DNA from 4 places in the Oceanobacillus sp. CF4.6 genome. Region 3 is predicted to be linked to each of the others. Evidence: riboswitches for the same ligand, from Rfam matches in the RefSeq annotation. Region 3 holds a riboswitch; each other region holds the start of a gene.

Region 1 (7,457 bases), on a different contig from region 3:
AGTAAACTGGGTTAAACTTAGAATGTTTCTAATAATCCCCTTGCTAAACTTGATTAAAACAAGGCTGTTTTTCGTACTGTTTATAGCCTTTTAATCGTCGCAGAGTTGAGATAAACTGCGAAGTAACTTATCTCGCCGTCCGAGATCGCTCTGGGCGGAAGCTTTCCGCGGGCACGGCCTCAGCCCTGAAGAGAAAACCACTCTTCTGGTCTTCGGACACGTGCTGTTCCCGCAGGAGTCACCGCCCGCCGCTCACCCGGACTGGTGAAGCTGTTTGATGAGATTTTTATAGCAATCACTAATGCAGTTAATAGTTTGTAAACGTCTAATCAGCTCTGGGAAATACACGGAGACTTCTGCGGGAGGAAAGGCATAGGTGAGACTCTGAAATGCGTCAGCATGAAGAGGCTCAACAGCCGCCCGCGAAAAGCGCAGTGTATTTCCCAGAGCGGTCGCCGAAGTTTCTGCATACCGATAGAAACCACCAGCAGTTACTTCGTAGTTTATATAAAATCGGACGATAAAAGAGGGAAATTAACGAAAAAATCCTTGAGTATAGATGTATCCAGACTGCTCAGCGCAAACAGTTAATCCAAACCAAAGTCAACTTAAACAGTGTAGCTCCAGTCCTCCTAATTCTATCAAGGCTTATTTATCCATTTCATTCTGCGAAAGTTGAATAAGATAGAAAACAAGAATTGGAAGACTATTTCTTTTCTTTCCTATTCACACAGTCATTACATATTAACTTCCCATTTTCTTGAATACCATTAAAAAAACCACTTTCACAATATATATTTTTCTTACATGATGTACACTTCCCTATTAATTCACGTATACGATCAGCCTCCAATAAATATAAGGTAACCTCATTGATTATGAGGTTACCTTATTGTGAGCGAATATACAATACTTCTAAGCTACGTTCAATAACGTTCTAGGTTGTTTATGGAACAAGAAGAACACAATAACCGTACATAAAATAAAGGATGGAACCATGTAAGAACCATTATAAATTAATGAATATAACCATGCAGGTTGCCCCTCAATTGCGGAGCCAAAGAACACGAGCCCTGCTACATAGTGAGCAATAAATCGTAATGTAGACCCTAATAATACCCCAAGCGTGATATAAGTAAGATATTTCTTTGTTTCACCTGACTTTACTGCCTGTTGAATTCGATTGGCAAAAATACCGGCAAAGCCTATGACTGTAAAGGCTAACGCGTAATCAATAAATCCTTGTAATGGTGTTAAAACATATGCTGTTCCGGTTGCAACCTGTAATACTCCCCACAAAAACCCAGAAAGCAGACCACCTTTTAACCCCCAGCGAAATGCAACTATAAATACGGGAATCATCGCAAAGGAAATCGATCCACCCTGAGCCCATATTTTAAATGATAATGGTAAAATATCCAAAAGTAATGCCAACGCAGTAAAAATTGATACTTCAACTAAGAATAAAATTCGTTTTGACCTCAACTGTATTACCTCCCTTTTTAAATTTCCACGCAAAAAAAGCAATGCCGAGGGGAAGCTTCCTGATGGGGGAATCCGCTCACATTGCTTTTTAATCCATCAAAAAAACCACCAATCCCTACGCTAGTACTAACTAACAGGTTCAAAGGGTCTGAACAAAATGTTCACTCTCAGCCAAATGGCTCCCCCTGTAGGCTTTTATTCTATATGCTTCATTTGTTATGTGTATTGTACCTTATTATAAAGAAAATAACAATCTCTTATAACCCAAAAAACTTTTGGTTCAGCATTTTATTCCTTGCATCTCGGAATGGAAAATTTATGTTTCAATTCGAAGAGTAAGGGAACATTAAAGTAGTCCTACCTTTTATTAAATTAAATTTAAACTTAATTCATTTATTTTTAATTAAAAACACTTGACTTTAAACACGTATCAATTTATACTAGGTAACAGAAAGTAACTACCGGGTTACAGAAAATTATTTGGAGGGATTTATAATGACAAAAACAGTTTGGACAGTTGACCAAGTACACAGTGAAGTCGGTTTCTCAGTAAAACACATGATGATTTCAAAAGCTAAAGGCACATTCGATTCATTTGATGCTGTAATTGAAGCAGACGTAGAAGATCTAACAGATTCTAAAGTAGAATTAACTGTAGATATAGCAAGTGTGAATACACGTAATGAAGATCGCGATAATCATTTACGCTCAGGAGATTTCTTTGATGCAGAAAACTACCCTAAAATGACTTTCGTCGCTACAGATATCAAGAAAAAATCATCTCATGACTATGAAGTAATTGGTGATTTAACGATTAAAGAAACTACGAAGCCTGTTACACTTGATGTTACATTTGAAGGTCAAAGTAAAGATCCGATGGGCGGAGCTACTGTAGCTGGTTTCAGTGGCAATACATCCATTAACCGTAAAGATTTCGGCCTTACTTGGAACGCAGCAGTTGAAACTGGTGGCGTACTTGTTGGTGAAGATGTTAAAATCAATTTTGAGCTTGAGCTTCATAAACAAGCGTAATAACCGACCATATCAAAAAGCTGTATTTCCTTTGTGAAATACAGCTTTTTGTATAGAATTGACTTAAATTATTAGTGGAGGTATATGAATATGATTGTCTATTATGATAGTTACTGCAAAATTTGTACAAATTCTTCAACCATTTGGAAAAGACTCGATTGGCGAAATAAGCTTACATTCGATTCATTTCGGAATATGAAAGATTATCCACTTGAAATGGAAAAGAGTCTTCATGTTAAATATAATAATCGATGGTACAAAGGTTATTCAGCAATTATTCAAATAGCAAAAGTGCTCCCACTCTTATGGATTCTCGTTCCATTCATGTATATTTTCAAGTTCATAGGACTCGGAGACACTATTTATAAACTGGTTGCTAATAATAGAAAACTTGTCCCTGTTAATCAGTGTGCAGACGGAGAATCGTGTCAAATCAATCCTCACTCCCGTTAAAGTACTCCACAGTATCTGAGGAGTGTACTGTAACATTCATTTGGCCATTCTCTGATTTGGCACGAATTAAAATCGGCTCGTTATACAGGTTCTTAAAAACAAAATCAGGCCCCCACCAGCTTACGGTTGCGTCTCTTCCTGGTGGAACATAGGGAACTTGTCTGCTATGGGCATATCTTTCCACTATTTGAACTCCTTTTAGATCTACTGCATTATAAAGCGTAGAAGAAACCTGACAAATACCACCACCAATATCCTCGGACAGTTCTCCCTTTACAATGACCGGCGCTTGTTTATATCCTCTTTCTGTTGTTCTTTCACCTACTACACCATTAAAGGAAAATGTCTCCCCTGGAAATACAACCGTGTTATTAATAGCTTCTGCAGCTAAAGCTATATTGTGAGACCTTTCTGAATTGCTTTGTTTATAGAAGGTGACATATCTCCCAAGCTCTTTCATACTAATTTCTCTTAAGAGTCCCTGATCTACTTTTGGATAAACAGAGGTTTTCGGAACTTTTAGCTTTCCTTTGTTATCACTATAATATAATTCTCTGAATAAACGATTGAATTCTCTCCTATCTAAAGTAACTCCCAATTTTTCCTTTATTATTGTACCGTCTTTATTAAATTGCGCATCCTGTGCTTCTTGATAGATGACTTCATCCAGGCTGTCCATTAAATTTATTAGTTTATATTCATCAATTAAAGCGTGATCAATCAAATCTAATCCGTATTGTTGAATTTCGACGGTATCCAATGTAATTTCATTATTATTAATATTAACATTGGCATCTTCGACATTCACCGTAAGGCTTGCTACCAGTATAACTGACAAAAAAGTAAGCACGTTCACACCTCCTACCAATAGTATGAAACAAACCTGATAATTCCATTCTAGAGTAGATAAAATTCGTTAATTCTACCCTAATTAAAAATAAACACCATCCATATTGGATGATGTTTATTCTTTATCTGAAATCTCTATTGTCTTCTAAATAATCACTTGCAAGACGGTATCCTACGAGAGATGCCAGTACAAGTATTAATCCGTATAAAGTCTTTTTCATTAATTAGTTACCTCCTTAGTTCTGGAGCTTATTTAAATTCTAATTTACTTCAATTTCTTAGAAAGGACGGAATTTTCCTTTTTTAAGTACTGCTTTCGCTCCGCCGACCATAAATAGGGAACGATCATCAACTACTTTCTTCATTGCTGCTGCTGATTTTCCTCGTATTTTATTACCATCAAGGATATTTCCAATTCCATCCGTAAATCCAAGAGATGCAACCGTTCCTTTGTTTTGGAATACAAAATCTTGTAAAGGTTGATTGCGTATTAATGCTGCAATATTATCCGCAGCTACTGCACCTTCTTGTGTAGCCAATTGGCCTGTTGGTGGATATGGACGACCCGACTCTTTATCCATAACCCATGAACAGTCTCCGAGAATGAAGATATTTTCTTCTCCTGATACTCTTAAATCTGCATCTACATTTACTTTACCTTTAACTAATTCGAAACCGGATTTAGCCAGAACTGGGTTACCAGTAACACCGCCAGTCCAAATAACGGTACCAGCCTTAATTAACTCTTTATCATCTCCAACAATAAAACCTTCTGGAGTAGCTTCTTTAATCGGTGTTCCAATTCTGAACTCCACACCACGATCTTCAAGCGATTTTTTCGCATATGTAACAAGATCTTCGTCAAACATCGGTAAAATAGATGGTGCTGCTTCGACATTGATGATACGTGCTTTACTGCGGTCAATATCATACTTTTTGCAAAGTTGAGGAACTTTTTCAGCTAATTCCCCTGCGAATTCGATACCAGTGAAACCACCGCCACCAACAAGAATGGTCAGATCATCATCATTTGGGTTTTCTTCTGAAGCATACTTGGCAAATTGATATTCAATATGCTCAGCAATTAAGCGACTTGAATCAATATCAGTGATTGCAAATGCATGTTCATCCATTCCTGGGATACCAAACGTATTCGATACGAACCCAAGAGCAATTACTAAATAATCATATGAAACTTCACTATTTTCCAGCACTACACGTTGCTCGTCTCTTTTCACTTCAAGTACACTATCATAAATTAAACGAACCTTTTTCGGATTAACCGCATCCGTAAGCATAAAACGCGCCTGATTTGGATTGATTGTTCCTGCAGCCACTTCATGTAACCAAGTACTTTCATAGTGATAATTATGTTTGTTAATTAATACAATTTCTGCTTCTTCCGGTGATAGTTTTTGTGATAAACGTCTGGATGTAACAAGGCCAGCATAACCAGCACCGAGTACAACTATTTTTGGTTTACTCATAAATATTTTCCATCCTTTCTTTTCCCCTTGAAATCCAGGGATTACAAGCGCTTTCAACAATTAATCATACTATAAAGTCATAAATCGCTTAAGCCAATTAAAATTTTAGTCATTACTTCATTATAATATCAAACTTTTTGTGAATACGCTAATAAACGAAACTTTTTTCATCAAAAATTTTTTTGAACTTTGCCCCTAGCCGCTACCCTTTTCTCTGAACACGTAAAAACTCCGCATAATTCGACTAAATAGGCCTAACCGTTATTTCATTTACATTCACATAACTTGGTTGGGTAGCTGCATAAACAACTGCTCTAGCTATATCGTCTGTTTGTAAGGGTTCCCGATCTGTAGGAAGTCTTTCCGAATTACGCTCCGTTTCAACCATACCTGGTGATATATTTGTTATTCTCACACCTGTTCTAGCCAATTCTTTTTCAAGACCAGATGAAATTGCCCGTACTGCGAATTTCGTAGCACTGTAGACCGTACTTTTCTTTGTAACTTCATGACCAGAAACCGAGGAAATATTAACAATGTGACCAGTAGACTTTTCAATCATACCCGGCAATACTGCATGTATACCATACAATACACCTTTAATATTAACATCAATCATTTGATCCCATTCTTCTACGTTCGCTTCTCTTACAACACCATTACCTACTAATCCTGCATTATTCACATAAATATCGATGTCCCCAAAAGCTTCTCTTGCTTTCTTCACCATGGATTCAACGTCTTCTTGATTGGAAACATCGGTAGGAACACTAACTGCTTTCCCTTTGCCGCCATTGTTTATCTGATTTACTATTGCATCTAGCTTGTCCTTTCTGCGTGCCGCAACAACGACATTTGCACCTTCTTCCGCCAAATGCTTGGCAATTGCTGTTCCAATTCCACTGCTTGCTCCGGTTACGATTGCATTTTTCCCTTTAAGTTTTAACAATGAGCATCCTCCTTCAATCTATTTAATTTAAGTTTAAGTTACCCTTGAGGTGGTAATTCTGCTTTCGCCTGTTCTTTAGATCTATTTTCAGGTCCTGGTTTCTGCTTTGTTTCTGATTCTTCATCTGGATCGGGTTCTGGATTTGGATCTGGATCTGGTTCTGGATCCGGTTCTGGATTTGGTTCCGGATTTGGCTCTGGTTCTAAATCTGGTTCTGGAGCTGATTCTTGTTTCTCTTCTTCCTCTTTTTGATTTTCTTCTTTGACTTGTTCAACTGGCTCTTCTTTAGTTTTGTCTTCCTTCTTACTTTCCTTAGGTTGTGTAGTTATTACCTGCTTTTTTTCAACCTTTTTAATTTCATTATTTCCAGTTGATTTGCTGCTTGACTTCCATGTGCTGCTTTCAGAACTTTCTGTAGAAAAATGGGTAGTGTTTTCTTCTTCATTTTCCACTACTTCCGTCAATTCCTCTTCTTTCTCTTCTGACACTTCCACCGATTCTTCTTGAATGGAAAACCGATCCATATTCTGCAATGCGATAGATCCCGCATTTTCTCTTTTTACAAAAACTGTTGGAGTAAATATCTCCACATTTTCATTATTGGGGCTGAGCTCCTGTACTTCCGTTTCCGTCTCAGTGATAACAACATTCCTTATTTCTTCGTCTTCCTTGTCGCTTTTTTCATATTCATTTTTTGTAGCTTCAGCACGATGAATACCGGCACTCACAACTATAAAGAAAGCAACCAATGTCAACACATTAATGATTATCAGTTTTTTATTCTTCATTTTTCAGCTCCTATATCGTTTTTGTCTGTTATTACCGATATTTAGTATTTATCCTATTGTAAGCCTTAATTGGTATATTTTTCAAACCTTTTCAGCTATTTAATCCCATTTAAAGTTTAGTAAAATAAAAAAACTGCCCAATGCAGGTTCAAGACCTACTGGGACAGTTCTTTTATAAGCTTTATATCGTTTTTTTCTTGCTGGAAAAAGCTTTTCCTCTTTCCATCCACTTTTGTTTTGCTTCAATTTTGTTATTTTGTCGAGTTTCAGCAAGGACTGGGAAATCATTTTCAGCAAATTCCTGAACATCTTCCCAGTTTGGGAAAAATAAAACCTTTACATCTTTTGACCCATTATCAAGACGTCGATTATTTAAACAAACACCGAAAATTCTATCTGATTTTGCAAGCATAC
Region 2 (7,457 bases), on a different contig from region 3:
TGATCATTGGACCATGGGGACATGGCATGCTGAATTCAGAACTTGGCGAACGTAGTTTTGGGTTGCATAGTGCAGGTACGTCAATTGAGGGGAAAGATGACATAACAGGCCTACATATTAAATGGTTTGATTATTGGTTAAAAGAAGATCAGAAAACACTTCCCGATAACGAAGATCCTGTGAAGATTTTTACGATGGGTGAAAATAAATGGCGTACCGAAAAAACATGGCCATTGGAACAAACTGTCTATACACCATATTACTTACATGAATCTGGCTCTCTTTCTGAAGTTAAACCAGGTATAGAAGTACACGATTCTTATGTACATGATCCAAGTAATCCTGTCCCAACACATGGTGGAGGTGTTTTATTCTACAACGGCAGAGGTGCAGGTCCGTATGATCAGCGCGAGATTGAAAAACGGGATGATGTACTAACATTCACCTCAAAAGCCTTGGAAGCTCCTGTGGAAATAACAGGCTGGATAAAGATGAAACTGTGGGCTGCATATGATGCCGAAGATACAGATTTCGTCGTGAAATTAATTGACGTTCTCCCTGATGGAACTGCCTATAACCTGACTGATGGCGTAATACGTGCAAAATATCGCGACGGCAATAACGAAGAAGATCATTCAATGGATGGAATTGTCCCGCTGGACGTAGATATGTGGGCGACAAGTAACGTATTTTTAGCTGGACATTCTATCCGGATAGAGATCTCATCAAGCAGTTACCCACGTTTCGATGTGAATCCAGGAACAGGGGAAACAATCATTGATTCAACGGAAATGGTGGAGTCTAATCAACAAATTTATCACGATCAACACCACCCTTCCCATGTAGTATTACCGATCATACCAAGATAGGGGTGCCTGTCACTCCCCGGCTTTTGTCGGAAATGGAAGCATGGGGACGGTTCTCTTGCTTCCAAATACATTAATAAACGCCAACACTATCTGCATACAGATAGTGTTGGCGTTTGTTTTGTTAGTACTAACAATTATTAGCGGGACGACTGGGTCTTGGTAATAAGGATAAGCAATCGTGGGTGTGTCTTGAGCAATCGAAGCCATGGCCCGAGTCTCCCCAAAACCAGAATAAACGATCGCCACCCTTGCCCGAGCGCTCGAAACACCCACCACTCCCAATGTTGCTTAGCACGTTAAACCCAAATGGAAGCAAGAGAACCGTCCCCGTGCTTCCTTAAGAGACTAGTAGAGCGGTGAAAAAGCCGACGAGCATGATGAGTGGGAAGAGCCAGTCTGTTTTTTTAATTGTAAATTGGCGGTAGAAGGTTCTATTTTTATCACCTGTGAATCCTTTTGATTCCATTGCCATTGCTGTTCTTTCTGCTTTTCGGATGGCACTTGCAAGCAATGGGATGGAATAGCGTTTATAGTTGTTCCACTTTTCCTTTATTGTTTTAGCCTGATTCACTCCACGTACGCGATGTGCATCATGGATGATCTTTATTTCGTCACGCATCATCGGTAAGAATCGGTAACCAGCCAGGACAGCATAGGCGATTTTTGGCGGTAATCTTAGTTGCTGCATCATGCTCAAGATAAAATGGACAATATTTGTTGTGAAAATAAACATGAGTGATAATGCTGCAACATTCAATACCCTAATGGAAAGCGCAAGTGCAGTCAACACCGATTCCCGTGGATATTCCATGCCGAGCAATACAATGATTTCATCCTGATTTTTCGGTGTATCTGCAAAAATGACGGACGTCCATAGCATTCCAAAAGCAAAAATAAGAAAGGGAAGAAAATACAGCGTATATTTTTTCCAATCTACTTTTCCAAAAATAAATGTAATCGAAACAGTCCAAATCAAAAATAGCACTGGTGTTATTGGTTCAAAAATAAATGCTAGCAACACAACAAGCATCATAATTGTCAATGCTTTTATACTTGGATTAAGACGTTGTAGAAACATAATAAGCTTCCTTTTCATAAATATTTTGAATCTGGACAGGTACGGGAAGTTCGAGTTTCCATTCCTTTAGTTTATCAGGAGCCATTTTCCATAACCTGTCCGGCAGGCAATCGGCAGCAACACTTCCGTCGTTCATCACGATCACTCTTGTTGCATACTGATCAACGATTTCCATATCATGGGTAATCATTACAATGGTTGATCCTAATTGATGACGTTGCTGTAATAGGTGCATCAGCTCAGCATTTGAATGTGCATCCTGTCCGAATGTAGGCTCATCGAGGAGTAGGAAGGATTGGTCGTCAACAATCATCGTCGCAACACTCAGGCGGCGCTTTTGTCCCTGGCTTATGGAGAATGGATGTTCATTTTTTAGTTCAAGCAGTCCACAGGTTTTCAAGATCAAGTGAACTTTTTCCTTGATTGTTTCAGCAGGTTCATTTTTTATTTTTAAACTAAATGCAACCTCATCAAAGACCGTGTTCGTAATAAATTGATGCTCCGGGTTTTGAAAAACATAACCAATCTCCTGCCGTAATAGGGATTCCTTCCATTCATTTAAGGCTTTTCCTTTTACCAGAATACTTCCAGAAGCAGGCTTTTGAATGCCGGCCAGTATCCGGGAGAGGGAAGTTTTTCCACTGCCATTTGCTCCAACAATGGCGACAAACTCCCCCTTGTAAAAGGGTAGTGAAACGTCCTTTACGATGTCCTTTTTATTGGCAGACCAGAAAATAGCGTGAGTTTCCAAAATGGGAGTATTGGACCCAGGGAAATCAAGTTTTGCAGCTTCCGATTCGATGTGCCCCCATCTTGAAGGATGCTCGGAAAATTCTTCGACAGTAAGTGGAAGGTCCGTCAGTTCCGGTTTGTTTTTCAAAAGATATTGTGTCACATTCGGCAGCCAGATTCCTTGTTCTGTCAATTGCAGGCGATTATTTTTGATTGCATTTCGTAAAGAGCCATCATAAAAAATTTCTCCGTCTCGATTTAATAGAAGGCATCGTTCCGCTAAATCTGTCCAGCCATCCAGCTTATGTTCAATGATGATCAGTCCAAATGGGATTTTCTCCTTTAATATTTTGATTGTTTGAATTAAGTCTTTTGTTGCGATTGGATCTAGGTTGGCTGTTGGTTCATCCAAAATAAGCAATGATGGCTCGAGTGCAAGGATGCATGATAGCGCAAGCTTTTGCTTTTGCCCGCCGGATAGGGAGGCTATGGTAGATTCTTTAAAATCGAGCATATGAACAAGTGCGAGAGATTGATCGATTTTAGCCTCCATTTCTTCATAGGAAACACCGATATTTTCGAGTCCAAAAGCTACTTCATCTTCTACAGTTAGCATACAGAACTGTGTTTCCGGATCCTGGAACACGACGCCAACTTGCTTGCTTAGTTCACCAGGCTTGTAATCAGACGTTTTTTTCCCATCGATAAAAATATTACCATGCATCTCCCCATCCAATTCACGTGGGAAAAGTCCGTTTAAACAGGAAGTTAACGTGCTTTTTCCGCAACCACTTGGGCCGAGTAACAAGACACTTTCTCCTTGCCCCAATTTAAAATTTAAATTGGATAAAATATCTTTTTGATTCGTTTCAAATCGTAAGCTGAGATCATGCACTTCGACAAAAGGTTTCATGCTGCATTCTTCTTTCGATATTCTTTTCCTAAAGCGAAACTTGAAAGGACACCAGTTTGTGCTAGTCCATCACTCAATGCTTTACCAAGCAGTCCAGCGATTAATGCCCCACTGATCATACGTATGATCAACATAGCGGTCACATATCCAGGGGCGAGTGCAGCATACCCACTCATGAAATACCCATAGACAAAGCTAGTTACAGCGGATCCAACCCCAGCAGCCATTAATACCCATGTTGAATAATTTTTCCAACGGGTTGCAGCAAACACTGCTTCCGCGCCAATCCCTTGAACCATCCCTGTTACAATAAGCATTGGGCCAATAGCGTTTCCAATTAATACTTCGATCATCGCGGCAATGGTTTCTGATAGAAATGCCGCACCGGGTTTTCGGATAATATAGGCGACAATAATGGATACGATGAACCAAATACCAAAGATGAAATCATAGCCAATTGGTCCGAAAAATCCAAAGAGTACCGCACCAACAGGCAAAAATGCTAAGTAAACAACCCCAAAAACGACAGATAAAGCAGCCATGACAACAATTTCCTTAAATCTCCAATTAGCCATTTTTCGCATCTCCTTTGTGTGATGGACTATTGGCTGAGATAGAGACGGTCATGACGGTATGACTCGACCCACCTTCCACAGTTGCTTGAAAAACTTGCTCCAGTCCATCGAATATGGCAACTGCCTCTCCATCCAGACGTGTTGAATAATGTGCAGGGGATACGGACACATGTTTTTTCATTGCATCGATTTGCGCATAGATGACATCCATATAATCACCGCCGCCAAGGGGGTAAAGTGAAAATTTAGATGCAACCGATTGTTTGATATCTTTTACAAGATTGGAATTTAGAGGTGTTTCATCCTCGGCCATGTATGCCTCACCTTGCGAGTCTCCGGGGCATCCGAGGGAGTAAGTTGCCTGAAATGCCACGTGCTCACCCGTTTTTGCTGCATGAAGAAAAACCGCTTTTGTGACATCGAATACGTGTACAAGTTTTCCTCTTACAGTTGTTGTGACGTCATCCGTTTGCAGATGTACCTTTGACGTGTCAACCTCTTTGAGTGCTCCCTTAATAATCGCAATGAATGCATCACTCATTGGGTGAATAGAAAAACTTGCTCCGGCGATATCGCTCTTTGTACATGCCTGATTTTGATTAGTCATAGCTAAATTCCTCCTGTTTTATCATTTTTTCCATTAAAAAAACTGCATCCCACTTTAGGGAATGCAGTCTTATTGTATTTATCATCATAAAAAATATTGATATACACGGTCGACCGCACTTCCCCACGCTAGTATTATCTAGTTCGGGTGCAAAGGGTCAGAACAAAACAGTTCTTCTCAGCCGTTTAAAACAGCTCCCCTAGCGCTAACAGTTATGCAATTTTCTAAATACAAACGTAACACGTTATAGGAATGTTGTAAAGGTGAGAAACGTAAATAAGAAACTCGAAATATTTAGAAGCTGAAGTAGACCGAACAGTGCCTGTCACTCCCCGATTTCTGTCGAATAATATTTTGATAGCTGAAGCGAGTAGTTCTTTATTATTACTTCGACATATTATGACAAAAACCGGGGAGTGACAGGCACCAATTTGTATCTTTTTCCAAAAATAATGCAGACAAAAATCGACATAACTGATAAAATTTAGAGAGAAGATAGATAGAGAGGGAGATTAAAAGAATTGTCTAAACCAAAGTTATGTAGTAGGTTCCTTTTATTTGTGATTTTCTTCGTTTTATTTATTCCATTAAACGCCTTTGCAAGTAGTGAGGTTGAGGCAATCATCGGGTATGAAAATGAAGCTGGAAAACAATTAATTATAGAAACAAGCAGTGAAATAGACTATGAATTTACGAATATATCTGCAGTTGCTGTAACGATGAATAGCCGTGATTTAACGGGACTCTATGGAAATTCTAATATCTCATACATAGAGAAAAATACAGCATTCGAATTATCAAATAAAATCCAAACGATTACAGAAGTTACGGAAACGGATATTTTAGAAGAAACGGAACATTGGAATATTTTAACAACCGGTGCAGCATTTGCATGGGAAGAGGGCTTTACCGGCAAAAATGTTAATATTGCAATCATTGATACAGGGATTTCCCCGCATGAGGATTTACTTATTTCGGGTGGCCATTCAACCGTCGATGATACAGGAGAATGGCTGGATGATAATGGGCACGGGATGCATATCGCTGGTATTATCGGCGCAAAGAAAAATGATATTGGTGTAGTTGGTGTTGCGCCAGAAGCTAATCTTTATGCGGTTAAAGCATTGGATAGTAATGGGGAAGGAACACTAACCGATTTACTGGAAGCAATTGAATGGTCCATAAACAATAACATGGACATTATAAATCTTTCGTTAGGTACTGATGAAAGCAGCGAGTCATTGGAGAACATGTTACAAGAAGCCTATGATGCAGGAATTTTAATTGTTGGTGCAAGTGGAAATGACGGAAATAGTGTCGCCCACCCGGCAAAATATGAAAGTGTAATCGGCGTATCTGCTGTAGACGGTCGCTTGAATATCACTGGATTTTCTTCCACGGGCGCAGAGGTGGAATTCTCAGCACCTGGAATCAATATTATTAGCACTTATTTATATGATTCGTATGGGACAAGCAGCGGAACATCACAGGCATCTCCACATGTGACAGGAATGCTCGCAATTCTAAAACAGAAATACCCTGAAATGACGAATTATGAAATTCGCGCAGAACTAGTGAAGCATGTACAGGATTTAGGAGATTCCGGAAGAGATTCCATCTATGGACATGGCTTTATTACGTATAACCCCGATGATCAAATTGCTCCAGGGGAAGTTACCAATCTACAACTGATTGAATCTAGTGCTGATTCTCTTTTGGTAAGTTGGGAGAACCCAGTAGATGAGGACTTTACTGAAGTGAGTGTCTATTTGAATGATTCTTTTTTAACATCTGTTACTCGTGATGAGGAGACAACATATCTTGCTGAAGAATTGGAAGCTGATACGGAATATTCGTTTTCATTTTATACCGAAGATCGATTTGGTAATGTATCTGTAGGGAAGTTCTTTGAAACACGTACAAAGGTAGGAGAACCTGTTTCGAATGAAGAAGAAGCCCCCGATGAAAAAGCAGAAGTAGTTGTTAGTGAGGACAAAACAGATAAAGGAAGAATAGAAAGCGAAGAAGCTGATCTGAATCAGAATACCGCCGAAGAAAAAGAGAATGATCAAGTTGCGGTAGAACCTGGTGAGGAAGATAATGCGGACTTGAATAGGGAAGAAACAGAACAGGCTGGGAATGAGGAGCAAGCTGAAAAGCAATTGGATGAAGGTTCCCAGGGAAATGAAGTAAAAGATGATCCCGAAGAATCTCAATCTCAAAAAGCATCAGCCATCGAAAAAACGGAGGAAAGCAATCGTCAAGATATCGCTTCGGCTGTTGATGCTGACAAAATTAATGCCTCACTAAATTCAGATAAAGAAAACGACAATGGCAGTGAGCCGAAAAAGAATGATACAGAACAAGAAGATGAAGCGATAGCGGATTCGGATGAGGATTTAGCTCCAGATGAAAAAGAGGATGAAAGTAAAAATATTTTTGTACGTTTTTTTGAATATATTGGAAACCTATTTATCACTATCTTTGACTGGATCATTGGACTATTTACTTAAAAATAGAAGCCCCAGCGCAGTGCCTGTCACTCCCCGAAATATGTCGAATGAGAATAAAATGCTGCTAGGTTAAGTATTTACTAGTAAACACGTAACCTAGCAGCATTTATCTATAGATTGATATTCGACATATTATGACAAAAACCGGGGAGTGACAGGCACCGCATTAG
Region 3 (7,457 bases):
AAGAAAAAAAGCGAGGTGCATATGGTGGCGGTATCGGCTATATTAATTTCAATCATGATTTAAATATCGCTCTTACGATACGATCATTGGTTATTAAAAATAACATTGCTCACTTACAGGCTGGAGCTGGAATCGTTTTTGATTCTGTACCAGAAAATGAATATAAAGAAACATTGAATAAAGCAAGATCTTTAATGGAGGTGCAGGAACTTGATCCTATTAATTGATAATTATGATTCATTCACCTATAACCTTTTCCAATATTTTTCCGAACAGAATGTCGAAGTCGTAGTTGTAAGAAATGACAAAATATCAATAAATGAAATTAAAAAAATGGACCCTGAGGCAATCATTATTTCGCCGGGTCCTGGATTACCGAACAAAGCAGGTATGTGTATAGACACTGTGAAAGAATTCTATACATCTATTCCGATATTTGGAATATGTCTCGGGCATCAGGTCATTGGAGAAGCACTAGGAGGTAAGGTGCGACCAGCAAAGCAAATCAAACATGGTAAAACTTCACTTGTATCCCATAACGAATCTGGGGCTTTCAAATATTTGCAAAACCCAGCAGAAGTCATGCGCTATCATTCTTACGTTATCGACCAAGAGGATTTTCCTGATGAGTTGGAAATTGTAGCAAGATCTATCGATGACGATGAAATCATGGCAATCAAACATTATAAATACCCAATTTATGGACTGCAATTTCATCCAGAATCGATAGGAACCATTTCCGGTAAACAAATAATCAAAAATTTCCTAAGTGAAATAGGAAAGGAGTTAGCTACAAATGAAACAGTATCTCAAAAAAGTAATTAATGGTGAAAATTTAACGGTAGAGGAAATGAAGGCAGCAACAAATTATTGCTTTACGGATGAAGTGACAGAATCTGAAATTGCCGCATTACTCACAGCTCTACAAGCAAAGGGAGAAACGGCAGATGAGATAGCTGGTCTTGTTGAAGTCATTCGTGGGAAATCATCTTTCCATACGAGCCCAATACCCGATGCAATCGATAACTGTGGTACAGGTGGTGACCAATCCTACAGCTTCAATATCAGCACAACCTCGGCTTTTGTAATGGCAGGTGCTGGAATTACTGTTGCAAAACACGGAAATCGTAGCATATCAAGCAAAACCGGTAGCGCAGATGTACTGGAGCATTTAGGTGTCTCGCTCTCATTTTCAAAAGAGCATGTCGAGCAAATGTTGATCGAAAATAAGATTGCTTTCCTATTTGCACCACATGTCCATGAAGCACTGAAACCATTTTCAATCGTACGCAAAAATCTGGGATTACCTACCATTTTCAATGCAATTGGCCCACTGACAAACCCAATTCAACTGGATACACAATTAATCGGTGTTTACCGAAAAGATTTGCTTCCTACCATAGCTGAATCTTTGAAAAAGTTAGGAAGACGTCGTGCCGTAGTAGTTACTGGTGCTGGTTCCATGGATGAAGCCTCTCTTGCAGGTGCTAACGATTTAATTATTCTTGAAAATGGGGAGCTTACATCCATTAGTCTTCATCCTGAAGAAGTTGGTTTACCCGTATATTCAAACGACAAGATTCGTGGTGGCAATCCAAAAGAAAATGCCGAAATCCTCATGTCTGTTTTAAAAGGTAAACAAGGAGCATATTTTGATACTGTGTTATTAAATGCAGGATTAGGGATATTTACCAATGGTAAAGCAGCCACCATAAAGGATGGAATCAGCTTGGCACGCGAAAGTATCCTCTCAGGTGCAGCATTAGAGAGATTAGAACGTCTAGTTGACTTTAGTAGTAAAATTCCAAGCGAGGTGTATTAAATGACAATCCTAGATAAAATTTTAACTGAAAAGGCAAAAGAAATTGTTCAATTAATCAATGTTCCATTATTAGAAGGAAATAAAAAATCCGTTCCTACTTTTAAAAGTATCGTTGCATCTTCTTCCAATATGAATATTATCGCTGAAATCAAACGGTCCTCCCCTTCCAAGGGAGCGATTGATATGGATGTCAATCCAGTTGAGCAGGCAAAGCAATACGAGGAATCAGGTGCTGCAGCCATATCCGTATTAACTGACAAACCCTTTTTCAATGGTTCTATGAAAGATTTGCAAGCAGTCAGAAAAGCCGTTGACCTTCCCATTTTATGTAAGGACTTTATCATCGACTCGATTCAGATAGATCATGCCAAGGCTGCTGGAGCTAATATTATTCTGCTTATCGTTGCGGCACTATCCGATGAACAATTTAAAAAGCTCTATAACTATGCAACAGAACTGGATCTGGAAGTACTCATCGAAGTCCATAATGAAGAGGAAATGACGCGAGCTCTGGAAATGAATCCAGAAATCATCGGAATCAATAATCGGAACTTAAAGACATTTGAAATTGATTTGCAGACAACAGAGAAACTTGCGGCTATGATAAAGAATCCGGAAACCATCCTAATCAGCGAAAGTGGAATGAAGACAACTAAAGATGTGCAACGTGCTGCGAATGCAGGCGCAAATGCTGTCCTTGTTGGTGAGACATTTATGCGGGCCGACAATGTTGAAGAAACCTTTAAGGCATTTCAGATTCCGTTACCTGTTGGAGCAAAAATAAATGCTTGTTAAAATCTGTGGGATAACAACGATTGAAGCAGCCGACGCTGCAGTAAAGGCTGATGCTGATTTTATAGGATTTGTGTTTGCAGAAAGCAAGCGGGAAATCTCACCTGAAGCTGCTGCTTCCATAGCAGCTTCCATCCCTACTTCAATTAAAAAAGTCGGCGTATTTGTAAATGAGACAGTTGAAAACATGAAGCGAACCGCTGAGGTTGTTGGGCTCGATATTATTCAATTACATGGTGATGAACCAGCTGAAGTAGCGGAGCAATTGCCCTATGGAATTATTAAAGCTTTTCCAGCAGAAAAAGAAGCACTTGAAAATCTAAAAACATATCCTTGTGATTACTGCCTATTGGATACACCAGGCAAAAGGAGCCGTGGTGGAAACGGATCCGTATTCGATTGGAGTTTGCTTGAAAATCTGCAGTTGGATCACAGTAATATCATACTAGCCGGTGGATTAACTCCGGAAAATGTGGAACGCGGAATTAAAAAAGTGAAACCCGCAGCAGTCGATGTATCAAGTGGAGTTGAAACGGACGGGAAAAAGGATATTACTAAAATTCGAAAATTTATTACAAATGCCAAACAAACACGGAAGGATGAAGACTCATGACATCGTATACCATGCCAGATAAAACCGGAAAATATGGGGATTTTGGAGGAAGGTTCGTTCCAGAATTATTGATGCCTGCTGTAATTGAGCTAGAAGAAGCATATGAAACAGCAATGAAAGACCCTGATTTCATCAATGAATTAAACTATTATTTAAAACAATATATCGGGCGCGAAACACCATTATATTTCGCAGAGCAGATGACCAAAAACCTTGGTGGTGCTCAAGTTTACTTAAAACGCGAAGACCTAAATCATACAGGAGCACATAAAATCAATAACACCATCGGCCAAGCACTTTTAACGGTTCGAATGGGCAAGAAGAAAGTTGTTGCAGAAACGGGAGCAGGTCAACATGGCGTCGCTACAGCAACCGTATGTGCACTGCTTGGGCTTGATTGTATCGTGTTCATGGGTGAAGAAGATATTCGCCGGCAAAAATTGAATGTCTTCCGAATGGAGCTACTAGGTGCTGAAGTTAGAAGTGTCTCCCAAGGCAGTGGCACCCTGAAAGATGCGGTCAATGAAGCATTACGTTACTGGGTCAATCATGTGGAAGACACACATTATATTATTGGTTCTGTTGTCGGACCACATCCATTCCCGAAAATCGTTCGTGATCTGCAATCTGTTATTGGTTCCGAAACGAAAAAACAAATCATGAAACAGAATGGCAAGCTTCCAGAAGCTGTCATTGCCTGTGTCGGTGGTGGAAGTAATGCAATGGGTATGTTTTATCCATTTATAGAAGATAAGAATGTATCACTATTTGGAGTAGAAGCTGGTGGTGCCGGCATCGAAACAAATAAACATGCAGCAACATTAACAGGTGGAAATATTGGTGTATTACACGGGACAATGACATATCTCTTGCAGGATGCGCACGGCCAAATTAAAGAAGCCTCCTCCATTTCTGCAGGTCTGGACTATCCTGGAGTGGGGCCAGAACACAGTCATTTACACGAGACAAATCGTGTCACATACACATCAATCACTGATGAGGAAGCACTTGATGCATTTCAATATTTATCAAAAACAGAAGGAATTATCCCGGCATTGGAGAGTGCTCATGCAGTGGCATATGCCATGAAGCTCGCGCCTGAAATGTCACCAGATGAGACAATTGTCATCTGTCTTTCAGGCCGCGGGGATAAAGATGTAGAACAAGTAAAAGACCGGATTGGAGGAAAATTATAATGGGCAAAGCAAAATTAGAAAAAGCCTTAAAGGAAAAAATCAAATCCAATCAAAATATATTTGCTCCATATATTATGGCTGGTGATGGCGGACTCGATATTTTGGAAGAGAGAATAAATTTTATACAGGAATGTGGGGCATCAGCAATTGAACTTGGTATCCCCTTCTCGGATCCAGTTGCAGATGGTCCAACTATTCAAGAGGCTGGCATACGTGCATTAGACAATGGTACAACCTTAACAAATGTATTAGAGACATTGCAATCTACGAAAGAAAATCGCTCTATTCCAATTGTCATCATGACTTATTTAAATCCCATTTTAGTTTACGGGATAGAAAAATTTGCTGTAGACGCAGCGAACGCAGGGGTTGATGGTATTATTATACCTGATTTGCCAATGGAGGAAGAACACATTATTTCCCCCTCTTTAAGTGATCATGATATTGCATTTGTCAGGCTTGCCGCAATGACAAGTCCAAAAGAACGTTTAGTGGAACTCGCAAAGCGTTCAGAAGGATTCCTATATGCAGTGGCTGTCAATGGAACGACAGGAGCCCGGACAAAACATGATACGAATGTAACTTCCTACCTGGATGATTTAAAGAAATATAGTGATGTACCTGTATTAGCTGGTTTTGGGGTGTCCAATACAGAACAGGCACATGCACTTAGTAAGCATTGTGATGGGGTAATTGTTGGAAGCAAAATCGTTCAGCTTTTACACGAAAAACAATTTAAGGAAGTTAATCGCTTGATTGAAGGAAGTATCCTTGCAGAAGTGAAAAGTTAGATAAGCGGCTTTCATATCGTATTAATTTTGGATTACATGAATTATCAAACTTATCTTTACATTTCCAAAAATTACAAGTAAACTTTAATAGTAAACACTTAATTAATTAAATAAATACGCACTAGGGGAGCTTTTAAGGCTGAGAAATACCTTCTATCGGTATTGACCCTTTGTACCCGATATGGATAATACTATCGTGGGGAATGTGCAGTCGATGTGTATTTTTTAACCTTCACTAAAAGGACTGCAGTCTATTTCCTGCAGTCCTTTTTAGTGAAGAATTTTGGATATAGGAGGTGAAAATATTGAACAGGCAATGGGCATTTATTGATACGGGTCTAAATGATGCGGCAATAAATATGGCGTTTGATGAATGTTTAATCAATTGGCATAGTGAAGGGAAAATCCCCCCAACACTCCGGTTCTATGGATGGTCGGCTCCAAGTCTATCTGTTGGGTATTTCCAAAAGGTGGAAAATAAAATTGACTTTGAAGCAATCGTACGCCATAACTGCCAGTTTGTTCGTCGATTGACCGGCGGCAGTGCGGTACTACATGACGACGAACTAACATACAGTTTGGTTATTTCTGAAAGTGAACCTGGCATTCCAAAGTCCGTACAGGAAGCTTATTACACTTTATCAAAGGGTGTTTTGGAAGGATATAAAAATTTAGGTATTCCCGCTGAATATGAACTGGAAAAGAAACGCTCAGAGTCAGGAAGAACAGCTATATGCTTCGAAAAACCGGCAATCTACGAAATGGTAGTGAATGGGAAAAAGTTATCTGGTAATGCACAAACAAGAAAAAAAGGTGTACTGCTGCAACATGGTTCTCTACCAATTAGCATTAACACGACAATGCTATTTGATTTATTTCAATTTTCTACCGATAAATTACGCGAAAGACAGCGAAATGGCTTTTCTAAGAAAGCGATTACAATCAATCAGTTAACAGATGAAAAAGTGAATGATGAAATATTGAAAAAGGCTTTTAAAGAAGGTTTCAAGAACGGATTAAATATTGATTTCCATCCGCTAAAACTGTCAGAAGATGATTGGAATGAAGTGAAAGAACTAGCCAAGACAAAATATGAATTGGATATACGGGATACTAACTTAGATAAGGAGCGTGCAAACATTGACAAAACAGGCAGAGTACATTCGTAAACCCGAATGGTTAAAAACGAAAATTAATACTAATGATTCCTACAAAAAATTAAAGAACTTAATGCGTGATAAGCGACTAAATACAGTTTGTGAAGAAGCAAAATGCCCTAATATCTATGAATGCTGGAGTGAGCGGAAAACAGCTACATTTATGATTTTAGGTGATACATGTACACGTGGTTGCCGATTCTGTGCGGTTAAAACAGGACTACCTAACGAACTTGACTGGGGTGAACCGAAACGTGTTGCTGATTCGGTTGAAATTATGGGACTGAAACATGTTGTTGTAACAGCGGTAGCTCGTGATGATCTAGCTGATGGTGGTGCAGCTGTTTTTGCCAATACGGTTCGGGCAATTCGGGCACAACGCCCCGGATGTACGATTGAAATCCTCCCATCAGATATGAAAGGTGATTATGAAAGTTTACATACATTAATGGACAGTGAGCCCGATATCTTTAATCACAATATTGAGACGGTTAGACGATTAACCAAACGTGTTCGAGCAATTGCCAAGTATGATCGGTCTCTCCTGCTTCTTAAGCGCGTAAAGGAGATTGCACCAAATGTCCCTACAAAGTCAAGTATCATGTTAGGTCTCGGGGAAACGAAAGAAGAAATCGTGGAAGCGATGGATGACTTATTAGCGCACAATGTCGATATTATAACCATTGGCCAATATTTGCAACCAACGAAAAAGCATTTAAATGTTGAGCGTTACTACCATCCGGATGAATTTGAAGAGTTAAAAAGAATTGCTTTAGAAAAAGGTTTTTCTCATTGTGAATCTGGTCCTCTTGTACGCTCGTCCTATCATGCTGATGAGCAGGTTAGCCAAACCTCTGCCCAAAAAAGAATTGACTATATGAAGGGTGTCGAGTCACAAGAAGATAAAGAAGTTAATTTTAAATTTTAATTTAAGCTTTCATATTTTAAAGGACCCCAACAATTTGCTTGGGGCCCTTTAACTAGGAATAATTTTTAAGCCCAAAAATGGATATCGTTCGATGCTACATATTTTTATTATCTTCATTAAAAAAAGGAGAAGCCAATGTTAATCGACCTCTCAGGTAA
Region 4 (7,457 bases), on a different contig from region 3:
ATTGTAAAACTTCCAACATATAGCCCTCCAGACTAGTTTCTATTCTATTTAAATACTCTATTTAGAGGGCGCCCCACAGCTCAACTCATCCGAAATACCGGTAATATAATGATTTTGCTTCGGTCACATCACTCGTTCCATGCACAAGTATCCGTCCATCGTGAAACATGACCAAACGATGCGGTTCGCTCGTAAAGGATAATAGAAATGAATTTTGTTCGACTTTTCCTGTATTGGAGAGGCGTGCCGCGATCGTTTGCAAGTCTCGCTTTCCTGCTGACGTTGGTCTAATCTGTACTGTATCTCTCCCGCATAGTACGGCAGTCTTTGTTTGACTTTCATAGCTTAAATGCGGATATGTCGGTGCTTCGCCACAGGACAGGCAGCTTGTATTTTTGAACGTGCTGACATCAATGGAAGCTTGCTGATTACTCCAAAGATCAAACGAAATTAATCGCTTTCTCAATGCGTCCCGGTTATCGGTTAGAATTTTTAAAGCCTCTGCCGATTGATGGGCAACAACCATTTGAACAACGGGACTGATAACACCTGCCGTATCACAAGTCATCCCGCCCATTGGCACTTGTTGCAATAAACAATGCAAACAGGGCGTTTCTTTTGGAAGAATCGTATAACTGATACCATAGCTTGCAACAACAGCACCGTATATCCAAGGAATGCTATGTTTTTGCGATATATCATTGATGATAAGTCGAATATCGAAATTATCTGTTGCATCAATAATCAAATCGACGCCATCTATGAGCTGACGCATCTCCAATGGGGTGACATCGATTATCTTTGCTTCAATTTGCACATCCTGGTTAATTTCCTCTAATCTTCTTTTTGCTGCAATGACTTTTGGCATGCGATTAGTCGCATCACTCTCTGTGTATAGCTGTTGACGCTGCAAGTTGCTCCATTCGACGTAATCTCGGTCAACGATCGTTATTTTTCCAACACCAGAACGAACAAGAATCTCCGCATTCCCTGTACCAAGTGCACCTGCACCAATCAATAGGACATGCTTCTCAGCTAATTTTTCCTGTCCTTCATGACCGATGGGCGAAAATAATATTTGTCTGGAATAACGATCATTCATTAGATGCTAATCCCTTCTATTGGGCTGCTTGCAGTTGCGTAGCGTTTTTTCGGAATGCGTCCTGCTTCATAGCCGAGTCGACCTGCCTCTACAGCAAGTTTCATCGCTTCAGCCATTTTGACAGGGTCAACGGATGCGGAAACCGCTGTATTTAAAAGGACGCCGTCAGCCCCGAGCTCCATTGCAAAGGCCGCGTCTTTTGGAGAACCAATTCCGGCATCAACAATGACAGGCACATTTGCTTGTTCAATAATAAAGCTTAAGTTAAGCGGATTAATTATCCCTTGCCCGGATCCAATCGGTGACGCACCAGGCATAATCGCATGGGCACCTAACTCTTCCAGTTTCCGTGCTAAAACAACATCATCGGAAGTATAGGGAAGTACGATGAAACCTTCTTTCAATAATTCTTCCGTTGCCCGCAGTGTTTCTACAGGGTCTGGCAGCAATGTTTTATCACAGCCGATGATTTCAACTTTCACCATGTCACAAAGCCCGGATGCTTTAGCGAGCTTCGCAGTTCGAACCGCTTCCTCAGCTGTTTTTGCACCAGCTGTATTGGGCAAAAGATCATAATTTTTCAAATCTATCTTTTCCAGGAGATTTGGCTGGGAAGATTCAAAAATATCCATCCGGCGCACCGAAAAGGTTAGAATATTCGTTTCTGATACTTCCACCGCTTCTTTCTGGATAGCAAAGCTCGGGTATTTTCCAGTTCCTAAAAATAAACGGGAATTAAATTGTTTTTCGCCAATCGTTAACATGTCATCCGCCTCCTACAAATTCTACTAATTCAATTTTGTCGCCATCTGCAACGATTCGTTTTGGATGGTGATTTTTCTCCAAAATTTCTCCATTATGTTCCACAATGACAATGGGATCATGATCAAAAAAATGGGTAATGACATCAGAAATCGTAAATACATTGCTTGGAACTTGTAAATGATTGCCATTCACTAGCAATTTCATCGGTTTACCTCCTTGATATATGGTGTTCTGTTAATGGAAAATGGGTGATGGACCGCTTTTCCATCGATCATATCTGCCATTAATAACCCGGTAACAGGAGATAATAAAATACCATTTCGGTAATGGCCAGTTGCGACGAATAGCCCTTTTACATGTGGATGTTCTCCAAGATAGGGCAGTCCATCTCCTGTTTGCGGGCGAATGCCAGCCCATGCTTTCTCCCATTTGGCATTTTTTAATGCTGGAAGGATGGTTACCGCTTGAGTCATTAACTGATAAAGTCCATCCAGTTGAACGGATTCATCAAACGTATGAGGCTTTTCTGTAGCGCCAATAATGACTTTGCCGCCAGACTTCGGAACGATATAGCCCCCAGATGAAAAAATACTGGATGTGATCATTCGTTCAGGAGTATGTACGGAAAAGCATTCGCCTTTTACGGGATACGTTTCTAGTGATATGCCGGTTCTCTTAAGGATGTGTTTGCTCCATGCTCCGCCCGCAACAATGACATGATTTGCGGAAAAGAAATCTGTTCCTGTTCTTACACCGGAGATCCGATTATTATCTTGAACCAATTCCTGTACTTCGGTATATTCCAGGAAGTCTGCTCCTAAAGCGGCTGCAGATTGGGCCAATGCTTTGGATAAAAGTGGGGCCGACACTTGCCCATCATTTGGCATATATAATCCACCTTGTACAGCTTCGGAAAGTTCCGGTTCCTTTTCTTTCACTTGCGCAGTAGGCAACCATTCTACCTTTTCACCTAACTTTTCTTGAATGGCTGCGATTTCGCGTAAGTGTGCTGCTTCTTCTTCTGATTGAGCAACTTTTATAATTCCACTTTGGATAAGTTTGATATTGATAGTAGATAAAAATTGAAGCTCTTCCGCTAAGGCAGGAAACATTGCTCTACTTTTACGTGCAAAGGACAGGAGCGGACTATCTTCTCCTATTTCATTTTGCGCACCTAACATGCCTGCAGCAGCACGTGATGCTTTTTGAGCGAGTGCCCCTTTTTCTACAACGAGTACATGGTAATTACGCTTGCTCAAATGGAATGCAATGGAACTGCCGATGACACCTCCGCCAACAATAATGACATCATACTGTTTCTTCATTTTTCCCCCCCTTTCTTAATGCATGTTTGTAGGATATTGCCTTTGCGACTGGATCACTGGACAATAACACTCCTGATAAAACCGCGATACCGCTTGCACCATGATTGATGATCTGTGGCGTATTTTGAGGGGTGATGCCACCAATTGCAATCACTGGAATGGATACATGCTGTGCGACTTGTTTCAAGCCATCCAAACCTTTTGGCTTTACGCCGGGTTTTGAGCGGCTGTCAAAGACATGACCATATAGCAAGTAATCTGTACCGTGTTGAAGTGCGGAAACAGCTTCTTCCACGGAATGAACGGAACAGCCAATGTACAAGGATTCATAAGTCTTTCTTGCTACGGATACATCGATGCTTTGATAGGTTAATTGAACACCTCGTACCTGCATTGCGTTGGCTACATGAATCCGGTGATTGACCATGATTTTTTCAAGTGGAATGCCTTTGGAATGAAGTAGTTCGATTGTTTGCATATATTGAATATCGGACCATGATTTCTCTCGAATATGAAAAAAACCTACATAACCGTTTATTTTTTCAGCAATGGATACAAACGTTTCAGGTGATTGTTCCCCAGTTGAGATAATATGAAGTTCTCCGTATGTATCATCTTTTTTGTTGAAATCATTCATCCTAAGTTTCTCCTTTAAGATCATTTGAAAAAATAAAAAAACCACTTCCCGCATGAAAAGGAAAGTGGTTTTATCGCATAAATAAACAAATAGATTACGATATCCGTTCTTTCACTTCCCTCCGCCGGCATCAACCGTATCAGGTTCAAAGAGTCCCAAAGTCAATCGCTTTGATCTCAGCCCTTTTAAAAGGCACCTCTAGTGAATCGGTAAATATTTAATTAACAATTTGAATAAATTATAACATTCTTAAAATGATTGTCAATAGCCGAATTATCTTAGGTATGTCTGTATGAGGAGGTATAGATAGGTTAGCTTTAAGGGACACGAGGACATAGTGGGACGAGAGGTCACCTCATGTACCCTCTGTCCCACTCAGCTTTCACAAAAGCATAATAAGAATGAAAAGGAGCTTGGTAAGATATCCAAGCTCCTTTTGTGTGAATGTAGTATTTAGATATGAATTATATTTTTTCCTGCTTTTCCACAATTTTCCCCATCCTAAAGGAAGCCACGATAAGGACAATTATAAGCAAGAGTCCGAGGTTTCCGATTAATGGATAGAACCATGCAACAAGTGTTGTAAAGCCGACAAAGCTTAATGCAAATGCAACCATACCGGTGATTATTGTAAAGATTTTAAATTTCTTTGTTCCCATTTCTGTAAATCTGGCACTAAATGAGAAGAACATACTTATGGCAGTATTGAATATCATTCCAAATAAGATAAAGGTATAAACAACCCCTAAAATTGGAGAAATATCATCTGCAAGTTTTAACATCGGCATGTCAAAAGCGCCGACAATATCAACTTTCGAGAAGATCATAATATGACTGATGATAATTAGAACACCAATCGCGAGCCCACCTAAAAAGCCACCAATTGCTGCTGTTTTCTCATTCTTTTCATCCCCACCCATTACAATCGCCATAGAAAAACCTACTGCAATGTTAAAGGAGACATAATTTATCGCTGAGAAAATCCAGTTTGGCAATGCAGAGTCGTACTGCTTTGCGATTGGATCAAGTGTTGCAAACGTATTGTCCATTGTTGCTACGCTGAAGATGAACAGTATAATAAGCGCAAAAATTAAAAACGGCGTAATACTTCCGATTACCTGAACAACTCTAGTTAAATTGAGCATTGCAATGAGTACGACAAGCGTAATCAAGAGCAAATTACCGACAACTATGGGAAGGCCGAATTGTTGATTTAAAATAGACCCGCCCCCAGCAACCATAACAACACCAACACCAAATAAGGTGAAGATAATGATATAGTCAATGATGGTACCTAGAACTTTTCCGCTCATTTTATGAATCGCGTCTTGATGAGAGGTTGCTTGCATGCGACTACCAATCCTAGTCATCACCATTCCCATATAAGCAAATAATGCGGTAGCAATGATTGCACCGATAATCCCAATCGTCCCGAAACTAGTGAAGTATTGCAAAACTTCCTGACCAGAGGCGAATCCGGCACCTACGATAATGCCTACAAATGCACTGCTAATTTGAAAAATTCTCTTCATTGTATCCTCCTGTTGTTTTATTGTTTCTCTTCCAATTATCTTAAACCATAATACGCTTCTTATTGCTGGATAAAATTGGGGACCATTTTGATTTGCAAATTTAGACATTATATGTGGTAAAGTTTTATTATAACAGAATAGTCATGTAAGTAGCTGGGTTGTTGTAGTTAAAAGATTATTTAGTCTATTCACCAAATTAATGCAATGTAAATACACCATAAAACTAAAGACAATTTACCAAAAGAGGAAGACAATGCATTGGGGGGAAGAGGGGGAACATTGGGGGCAGGCACCGTTTCCCGATATTTTCATTAAGGACTGAATATGGTTTTCTATTGATTTATCCCCATTTTAGTAACTGAAATCATAGGGATTGAGACAATGACAATGGTTGTTTCTGGTATTGATGAAAGGGATTAGAGGGCTGTCGACTGCATGTGGGAGAAAAAGAAATAATATTCTATTTCCTGAGCAGGATATAGAGGGAAGACCCACCAATTCCTATTATTTTTAGATATACTTCGGGGCAATGTACCTGTCCTTCTGTCCCACAAGTTTGAAAAAACTATTAACTATAATTCCTGCTAAAAATCTGTTATACTACAAACAGACCCGTTGGTATGTTAGGAGAAATACACGAATATGGATACAAAATCGCTATTAATTGAAAAATCTACAGCTCTTTTTCAGGCAAAGGGTTATAAAAATGTTGGACTTAACGAGATTTTAAAAGTCTGTAATGTTACAAAAGGAGCGCTTTATCATCATTTCCCAAATGGAAAAGAAGAATTATTGATTACTTGTTTACACGATTTAAATGAAGCCATTACCACAGATATCGAAGCTATTTTCAGTAGGCACCCTACAACACAGGAGGCCATCCTCGCCATGATCGATAAGTTAATTGGTAACTTTGAAAAAAACGGCACCATTATCGGCTATACATTTAGCAGCATTGTCAGTGAAATGGCCACGATGAGTGAACCGGTCCGCATTGCTTGTAGTGCTCTATATGAAAACATTCAAGAGCTTTACTATGAGAAACTGATAACAGAAGGCTATTCAAACGAATCAGCTTCTGCTATCGCAATGTTGTTGACAGCTTCGATCGAGGGTGCCATTATGCTTTGTTTAACGCAAAAATCCGCAACCCCATTGAAAACAATCGCCACATTATTACCGATTATATTAAAAGTGAACAAATAGCGTTGGTTGAAAAATTGATTTTGAAGGAGAAAAAGAAAACGATGCATCAAGAAAAAAGACTACCAAAAAATGGTAAAGAGGGCGCAATATTCGGCGCAATTATTGTAACATTATCCGTATTAATGATGGGATCCATCAATATCATCCTTGCAGCTGGGGAATTTAACAAAGAGGTTGCAATGAACATGTTAATCGTACTACCTATTATTTGGGTTATCGTAATGATTATTGAACCAGTAGCAATCGGTCGCTTTGCAGAATTTTTATCATCTAAATTTATTTCGCAAACAGACGGTTTTGCTGCTCGTATTATGTTCCGTACGATTTTCACCGTATTAGGGATGTCATTTACAATGACAATTGTTGGAGATATCATTGGAAATGGTTTTACAACTGAGATTTTTGCTAATTTTGTACAAATCTGGCCTCGTAACTTTGTAATTGCCCTATTTTTGGAGAGTGTAGTTATCCAACCATTTGCACGTTTCGTAATGGTTAAAATGCACGCAGCCCAAGATAGAAAAGCTGCAGTTCAAACGAATACACAATTTATCTAAAAAAGCGCTCAAGGCTTATAAAGTCTGAGCGCTTTTTTTATGATGCAGGCGTACGGATGACTAAAACATCGCATTTGGCAGAGCGAACGATGGCTTGAGATACCGAACCAATAAGATAGCGCTCTACTGTCGTATGCCCTGTAGCACCACAAATAATTAAGTCTGCGTCCACTGACTTAGCAATCTCATTTGCAATCATCATTCGTGGTGAACCATATTCAATAATGATATTCACATTTTTAACAATCAAAGCTGTAGCACGTGCTTTATAGCAATCTAATTTTTGCCGCGTTTTTTCTTTGACATCTTCTGCTAATTTTTTATCAAGAGGTC

Evidence for each region. Region 3 has a riboswitch for thiamine pyrophosphate ahead of ACHABU_RS14360 (lipoate--protein ligase family protein). Riboswitches for the same ligand answer to the same signal wherever they lie in the genome.
Region 1: another riboswitch for thiamine pyrophosphate. It lies ahead of thiT (energy-coupled thiamine transporter ThiT); the one in region 3 lies ahead of ACHABU_RS14360 (lipoate--protein ligase family protein).
Region 2: another riboswitch for thiamine pyrophosphate. It lies ahead of ACHABU_RS06120 (YkoF family thiamine/hydroxymethylpyrimidine-binding protein); the one in region 3 lies ahead of ACHABU_RS14360 (lipoate--protein ligase family protein).
Region 4: another riboswitch for thiamine pyrophosphate. It lies ahead of ACHABU_RS06835 (thiamine phosphate synthase); the one in region 3 lies ahead of ACHABU_RS14360 (lipoate--protein ligase family protein).

The regions. Positions count from the first base shown of each region.
Region 1 covers NZ_JBIMEX010000005.1:71,633-79,089, forward strand. The annotation lists gene thiT (energy-coupled thiamine transporter ThiT) at 916-1,485, opposite strand; TPP riboswitch at 1,580-1,681, opposite strand; gene ACHABU_RS09765 (YceI family protein) at 1,981-2,517, shown strand; gene ACHABU_RS09770 (thiol-disulfide oxidoreductase DCC family protein) at 2,608-2,970, shown strand; gene ACHABU_RS09775 (VanW family protein) at 2,951-3,826, opposite strand; gene ACHABU_RS09780 (NAD(P)/FAD-dependent oxidoreductase) at 4,098-5,306, opposite strand; gene ACHABU_RS09785 (SDR family oxidoreductase) at 5,551-6,255, opposite strand; gene ACHABU_RS09790 (hypothetical protein) at 6,294-7,043, opposite strand; gene ACHABU_RS09795 (hypothetical protein) at 7,225-7,457, opposite strand, start outside.
Region 2 covers NZ_JBIMEX010000002.1:501,042-508,498, reverse strand. The annotation lists gene ACHABU_RS06140 (CocE/NonD family hydrolase) at 1-869, shown strand, start outside; gene ACHABU_RS06135 (energy-coupling factor transporter transmembrane component T family protein) at 1,207-1,947, opposite strand; gene ACHABU_RS06130 (ABC transporter ATP-binding protein) at 1,928-3,592, opposite strand; gene ACHABU_RS06125 (ECF transporter S component) at 3,589-4,167, opposite strand; gene ACHABU_RS06120 (YkoF family thiamine/hydroxymethylpyrimidine-binding protein) at 4,160-4,774, opposite strand; TPP riboswitch at 4,878-4,985, opposite strand; gene ACHABU_RS06115 (S8 family serine peptidase) at 5,296-7,287, shown strand.
Region 3 covers NZ_JBIMEX010000009.1:112,637-120,093, forward strand. The annotation lists gene trpE (anthranilate synthase component I) at 1-227, shown strand, start outside; gene ACHABU_RS14330 (anthranilate synthase component II) at 211-825, shown strand; gene trpD (anthranilate phosphoribosyltransferase) at 797-1,822, shown strand; gene trpC (indole-3-glycerol phosphate synthase TrpC) at 1,823-2,617, shown strand; gene ACHABU_RS14345 (phosphoribosylanthranilate isomerase) at 2,607-3,227, shown strand; gene trpB (tryptophan synthase subunit beta) at 3,224-4,423, shown strand; gene trpA (tryptophan synthase subunit alpha) at 4,423-5,214, shown strand; TPP riboswitch at 5,328-5,435, shown strand; gene ACHABU_RS14360 (lipoate--protein ligase family protein) at 5,520-6,383, shown strand; gene lipA (lipoyl synthase) at 6,355-7,299, shown strand.
Region 4 covers NZ_JBIMEX010000002.1:657,553-665,009, reverse strand. The annotation lists gene ACHABU_RS06860 (PTS galactitol transporter subunit IIC) at 1-19, opposite strand, end outside; gene ACHABU_RS06855 (thiazole biosynthesis adenylyltransferase ThiF) at 86-1,102, opposite strand; gene ACHABU_RS06850 (thiazole synthase) at 1,102-1,866, opposite strand; gene thiS (sulfur carrier protein ThiS) at 1,868-2,071, opposite strand; gene thiO (glycine oxidase ThiO) at 2,068-3,192, opposite strand; gene ACHABU_RS06835 (thiamine phosphate synthase) at 3,176-3,829, opposite strand; TPP riboswitch at 3,929-4,039, opposite strand; gene ACHABU_RS06830 (YkvI family membrane protein) at 4,294-5,361, opposite strand; gene ACHABU_RS06825 (TetR/AcrR family transcriptional regulator) at 6,004-6,567, shown strand; gene ACHABU_RS06820 (hypothetical protein) at 6,609-7,124, shown strand; gene ACHABU_RS06815 (universal stress protein) at 7,162-7,457, opposite strand, start outside.